DNA from 2 places in the Ureibacillus endophyticus genome. Region 1 is predicted to be linked to the other one. Evidence: riboswitches for the same ligand, from Rfam matches in the RefSeq annotation. Region 1 holds a riboswitch; the other holds the start of a gene.

Region 1 (3,464 bases):
CCACTTTGTAGATTTTTGTGAGTTCTTGTAAATCCTTGGCGAAAGTTGAAGGGTTACAAGAAGTATATACAAATCGTTTTGGTTGAATTTTCATTACGGTTTTAATAAAACTTGGTGCTAAGCCAGTACGTGGTGGGTCTACAGTAATCACATCAGGAATAAAGCCTTCTTTTCGCCATTTTGCAAGCCATTCTTCGGCAGTTCCTGTATAGTAGCGAGCATGTTTAAATCCATGGTTTCTTGCATTTTTCTTTGCATCATCTACACTTTCAGGTACAACATCCATGCCTCGAACTTCTTTCGCATGAGGGGCTAGCCATAATCCAATTGTACCAACACCACAATAAGCATCTACAACTTTTTCTTTTCCAGTTAAGTTAGCAGCTTTTTTAATTTCGTCATATAAATGAACCGTTTGCTCAGGATTTAGTTGGAAGAAAGCGCGGGAAGATAAATCAAATGCAAGTTCCCCTAATTCTTCGTGGATTGTTTCTTTACCATGTAAAACGATTGTTTCATCACCAAAAATAAGGGAGGTTTTCTCTCTGTTTATATTTTGAGTAATAGAAACAATACTTGGATCAATCTTTAGCATACGTTCAATCAGTTCTTGTTTATGTGGAAGGTCTTTTCTCGTTGTGACTAAACATACTTGAGTTTCGCCTGTTTTGATTCCAGTTCGAACAACGATTGTTCTTACTAAACCGTCTAAAGTTTTTCCATCATATATTGTGATATTTAGTTTTTGTAATATTTTACGTGTAGCAACGGTAATTTTTGATGTTAACGGATGTTGAACAGCACAATCATTAATATTTAATAATTTATTTGTCCCTTCAGTAAATAATCCTGCGTAAACACGTTTACCTTCTTTGCGTACTTGGAAACTACTTTTGTTTCGATAGTGCCAAGGGTTGTCCATTCCTAACGTTGAACGAACTTCTACCGTTTCAGCTAATGGTTTTACATATTTTTCTAATGCTTGTACAACCATATCTCTTTTTTCTTTTAACTGCCCAGTGTAGGATAAATGCTGTAGCTGACATCCACCACATTCATCATAAATTGCACACAATGGTTCTTGGCGATCCTTAGAAGGTTTACGGATTTTTAAAATTTCAGCCTCAGCAAAATTGCGTTGTACTTTCGAAACTTTCACCGTTACTTCTTCACCAGGTAAGGCACCTTTTACAAAGACTACATTGCGTTTGTAAAACCCAACCCCTTCACCATTTATCCCTAATCGTTTAATCGTTAACGGAAATTTTTGTCCTACTTCCATTAAAACTTTTTCGCTCAAATCGCGTTCACGTCCTTTAATAAGTTCATTTAATCATTATAGCTGAGAGTTTATGTAAAGCAAGTGGAGATATTTTGCTTTGTATAATGATGTACATTAATATGAATAATCGAATTAAAAGAATTTTTTTGTGGTTTATTTTGAAAATTCATGATATGTTTAATTCAAATTAAATAATTTTATCCTTCGGGGTCGGGTGAAATTCCCAATCGACGGTGATGAAGAAATTCTAAGCCCGTGAGCTAATTATTAGCAGGATTTGGTGCGAATCCAAAGCCGACAGTATAGTCTGGATGGGAGAAGGATGTAAAATGCTATTAAAATAATGATTTTTAATGGTCTTATTTAGTATTGCCATTTTACATTTCTAGTTAATCCCGGACCTTTTTCGGGATTTTTTTATTTAATTTAACCAAACTAAATATATTCGTTTTATCCTTCGGGGTCGGGTGAAATTCCCAATCGACGGTGATGAAGAAATTCTAAGCCCGTGAGCTAATTATTAGCAGGATTTGGTGTGAGTCCAAAGCCGACAGTATAGTCTGGATGGGAGAAGGATGTGGCGCTTTTTGAAAAATTGATTTTCGAAAGGCTTATTTAACTATACCTAAATTAGGTTAGTTAAATGATTTCGTAATAAATTATGTCGTGTATATAGACGAAATCTGACGCATAGAACAACACTCCCAACTCCTAAGGATTCCTTTCTTTAGGGGTTTTTTAATTTATTTAAAAAGAGGTGAGTTAATGTTTACAGGAATTATTGAAGACCGAGGACGTGTCACAGCAATTCAAAAAGATGAAAAAAGTATGCAGCTAACAATTGCTACGAAAAAAATTCTTACTGATGCGAATTTAGGTGACAGTATTGCAGTGAATGGTGTTTGTCTTACAATTACTCATTTTACCGATGAGCAAATGACTGTAGATGTAATGCCTGAAACTGTTAAAGCCACAACGATTCATACGCTGAAATTAGGAGATTATGTTAACTTGGAACGAGCAATGAGTGCAGGTGGACGTTTTGGTGGTCATTTTGTTTCTGGTCATGTTGACGGAGTTGGAACGATTCGAAGTAAAAAACCTGTGTCAAATGCAGTTTACATTGAAATCGAAATTCCTAAAGAATTAGCAGAAAATTGTATTCCGAAAGGTTCCATTACCATTGATGGAACAAGTTTAACTATATTTAAGGTGAGCGAACAGAGTGTAACGGTATCACTTATTCCGCATACTTATAGTGAAACAATTTTGGGGATAAAAAGTGTAGGCGATCAGGTCAATATAGAAACAGATATGCTAGGAAAGTATGTTATGCACCATTTAAGAAAAACTGAAGATAAATCAAATATAACCTTAGACTTTTTACGTCAAAACGGTTTTTAAATTTAAGGTGGTGGTACAAATGTTAAACACAATAGAAGAAGCATTAGAGGATTTAAAAGTAGGAAAAAACATTATTGTTGTAGATGATGAAAATCGTGAAAATGAAGGCGATTTAGTGATATTAGCGGAATTTGCAACTCCTGAAAATATTAACTTTATGGCTACATATGGACGAGGTTTAATTTGTACGCCAATTACAAGACAACTTGCAGAAAAACTACAATTTAATGCAATGGTTGAAAATAACACGGACAATCACCAAACAGCATTTACTGTTAGTGTGGACCATATTGAAACAACGACAGGGATTAGTGCATATGAACGTTCCTTCACGATTTTACAAATCATTAATGAAAATGCAAAACCAGGCCACTTTAGAAGACCGGGCCATGTGTTTCCGCTCGTTGCTAAGGACAATGGGGTATTGGAAAGAAGAGGGCACACAGAGGCAGCTGTAGACTTAGCTACTTTATGTGGGTCTAGCCCTGCAGGTGTAATATGCGAAATTATGGGCGATGACGGAACAATGCTACGTTTAGAAGGTTTGGAAAAATTTGCAAAAGAACATGATTTAAAAATCATTTCAATAGAAGATTTAGTTCGCTTTCGTACAAAAAAATTGATGATGGTAAAAGGAGAATAGCAAATGGGGAAAATTTTTGAAGCACAATTAATAGGTACAGATTTAAAAATAGGTATTGCAGTAGGTCGATTCAACGAATTTATCACTTCAAAATTATTAGACGGTGCTCTTGATGGACTAAAACGTCATGGAGTA
Region 2 (3,464 bases), 1.8 Mb from region 1:
ACGATGATATGCAGCAATTACTCGAAGCTTTAGAAAAATGTACAGGGGATCAAAAGATGGTTATAATCATGCGATATTTTCAAGAATTATCTATTGCAGAAACAGCAGCGATATTAAATTGGACTGAAGGGAAAGTCAAAACTACCCAACATCGAGCGATTAAGAACCTACGAGATTTATTAACAACATCTGGTAAAAAGGAGGCAAATCATTATGAGTCATGAAAAATGGGACGATGAAAAAATCGAACAAGTGCTTTCAAATGTACCAAAAATTCATGATCATCGTTCAAAAGATGATGTGCTTCAACGATTAATAGATGATGGAGTTTTTGACGAAGAAGAAACAAAAATTGTTAAAAAGAAAAAACGGAATTGGATCCCGATTACAATATCTGCCGCCGCACTTATTTTATTTGCAATTTTAGTACCTTCATTTATGAAAGAGCTAAATCAAACATCAGAAGTATCGGAAGAGAGTATGAAAATGGAATCTACAGAAGATACGGGCCAAATGGAACAAGAGTCTGCAACAGAATTAGCAGAAAATCGAACAATGATGACGATGGATGCCGTTAATCTAAGCACAGCTGTCTATCCAGATGAAATCGAAGGAAAAACAATTTTCCAATTAGGATTAGCAAGTGATGCAGCTGATAGTGTTCCGGTAACGGTACTAATCCCAAATGAACGGATTATGGAGGATTTCGGCAAAATTAAGCCTACCGGTGTTGACCTTTATAATCAATACGCACCACTATTTGATGAAAGTGCGATTGGTTTTAGTGAGTATCATCCCTATGTTGGAAAAATATCAGAACAAAATCAACAAGTTGTTCATACATTACCAAAGAATCCGCCATATGATTCCGGATCAGCAGGACCAGCTACGTATGAAGCTTCCCTTATTGATACATTCAGTTACTACTATGATGAAGCAATTACGTTAGATGAAACAGGTTCACCTTTTGTATTTAGTGAAGTTGGAATGCCAAATAAACCAATACAGTTAAAGAACCAATATAATTATTACAGACATACACAAGCAGACGGATCAGAATATTTAGCACCAAATTTTCGTTTAACTTTTAGCACTATAGAAGAAGCCATTTCAGCAATGAAAGAGGAGGATAATGATATTTATCAATCTGTCATTATCGAAGGGGTTGATTTTAAAATTTCAGTTGAAGGTGACATTGTGACAGTTGCATTTACTGATCAACTAGATTTAATGAATTACGATCAACAAGATGCTATGCAAATGATAGAAGGTATTTTATTAACAGCGGCTAACTTCAATATGCAAGTACAATTTAATAACATTGTACAGACGGGATGGCAGGGTTTTAATTTTAGTGAACCACTACCTATGCCAATAGCTGCAAACGAAGTATCTTATGAACTAGTTCTACAATAAATCGAATTATTCAGTAAATTCAATAAACTATTTTACTCCTATTTACAATACTTCTTTTCCGAGATATAATAGTACCATAAAACAAATTTAATATTTGATTCATCTTCGGGGCAGGGTGTAATTCCCGACCGGCGGTAATAGAAAACGCAACTTCCGACCATTAACTTGGAGGATTTTGCAGATGTTTTCTTCAGCCCGCGAGCTTTTTTATAAAGCAGGATTTGGTGCGATTCCAAAGCCGACAGTATAGTCTGGATGGGAGAAGGTGAAGGTACGGTCTTTATTCGATTCGTTTTGAATTGGAAAAAACTGTACGCTAAAAGTATGCAAATATATTGTTGCACATACTTTTATTTGAGTTGCCAATTTTCGTGTTGGTAATCTCTTCTTTCGCGTACGATTTTTTACCACTTCATGTCAATGTGCCTATTTTCTCCCTTATGCTCATTTTACATAAGGGATTTTTACATTGAGAAACGAATTTTGGTGACTGTCCTTTCTTCTTGCGAGTTGAATCAGCAAAGAGGAGAGATTGCGATGAAACATCAAAAACTTAAGTTACGTTCATTCGTAACGATTGCTATGTTAAGTAGTATTTCATTTATTTTAATGCTTTTAAATTTCCCGCTACCATGGTTCCCGGTGTTCCTGCAAATTGACTTTAGTGATGTACCGGCGTTAATTGCAGCCATTACAATGGGTCCATTAGCTGGTACTTTAGTAGAATTATTTAAAAACATTCTGGATTGGATTTTCTCGGGAGCACCTACTGGAGTTCCAGTTGGACATATGGCAAATTTCGTAACGGGAATCTTATTCATTTTACCTGTATATTACATCTATAAAAAATTACCTACAATTAAAGGTTTAACATTTGGTTTAGTAGTTGGTACAATCACGATGTCTGTAGGAATGAGCTTATTAAATTATGTTGCCTTCTTACCAATGTACTCTTATTTCCTTGGTTGGGGCAGTTTCGATATGAAAGAAACGATTGTATTAGGTATTTTACCGTTTAATATAGTAAAAGGAATTATGTTATTAGTGATTGTTATTGTGTTATTCCGTACGATGAGAGTGTGGATCGGAAATCAACGAGCACAATATCTTCTATAACAATATTAAAAATCAACGGGGTGGTGTCGTCCCGTTGATTTTTTTTGTGAAATGGCGATGTAAGATTTTCAGATTTAAAAAGGGTACAAAACGTGTCATAAGGATTTTGAGCCGTTTGATAAGCATTTACGCTTATTGAACGGCTTTTTTAATACAATAATCAATCGAAATTATTGAACATTTGATGGCAAATGTATCTAATAACTGGATAATAATTATCGAAAAAACATATGTTATTTTTCCTAACATCACATTGCAAAGAGACATAACATATATTAATATAAAAACATGAAAGGGAGGAGATACTAATGAGTCGAGAGTTTCGAAGAGCCATGCCGTTACTCCCTATAAGCATGGTAATGAAATTAACGGAGTTGAGTGCGCGGCAAATTCGCTACTACGAGGAACATAAACTTATAGAACCGGCAAAATCAGAAGGTAATAGAAGGATGTTTTCGTTAAATGATGTCGATGCACTGTTAGAAATTCGAGACCTCCTCAACCAAGGAATTAACATAGCTGGGGTCAAGAAGGTATTTGACATGAGAAGTACTGGTGGTGTCAAAACAGCTGACAAAGTATCGATTTCGGATGCACAACTTCGTTCAATATTGCGTGAGGAAATACAACAAGCGCAAATATTGGAAAAGGTTTCTTTAAGAAATGGGGATTTACCTCGCATTAAGGATGAATTTTAATTAATTAGGAGAGTGGATGTAATGGCTAAGTACACAAAAGAGCAAATTAAACAAATCGTAAGTGAAAAAGAAGTTAAGTATATTCGTCTACAATTCACGGATATCTTAGGAACAATTAAAAACGTTGAAATTCCAGTAAGTCAATTAGATAAAGCGTTAGACAATAAAATGATGTTTGATGGATCATCAATCGAAGGATTTGTACGTATCGAAGAATCAGATATGTATTTAAAA

What was found. A riboswitch is a leader RNA that binds a small molecule or an ion and turns the genes downstream of it on or off. The one in region 1 is predicted to bind FMN.
Region 2: another riboswitch for FMN. It lies ahead of NKR20_RS05840 (ECF transporter S component); the one in region 1 lies ahead of ribE (riboflavin synthase).

Annotation. Positions count from the first base shown of each region.
Region 1 is NZ_JAMYWW010000001.1:2,989,514-2,992,977, reverse strand. It holds gene rlmD (23S rRNA (uracil(1939)-C(5))-methyltransferase RlmD) at 1-1,282, opposite strand, end outside; FMN riboswitch at 1,479-1,609, shown strand; FMN riboswitch at 1,732-1,862, shown strand; gene ribE (riboflavin synthase) at 2,048-2,686, shown strand; partial or broken gene ribB (3,4-dihydroxy-2-butanone-4-phosphate synthase) at 2,706-3,326, shown strand; gene ribH (6,7-dimethyl-8-ribityllumazine synthase) at 3,333-3,464, shown strand, end outside.
Region 2 is NZ_JAMYWW010000001.1:1,195,818-1,199,281, forward strand. It holds gene NKR20_RS05830 (RNA polymerase sigma factor SigX) at 1-224, shown strand, start outside; gene NKR20_RS05835 (hypothetical protein) at 214-1,416, shown strand; FMN riboswitch at 1,514-1,687, shown strand; gene NKR20_RS05840 (ECF transporter S component) at 1,954-2,532, shown strand; gene NKR20_RS05845 (MerR family transcriptional regulator) at 2,841-3,230, shown strand; gene glnA (type I glutamate--ammonia ligase) at 3,252-3,464, shown strand, end outside.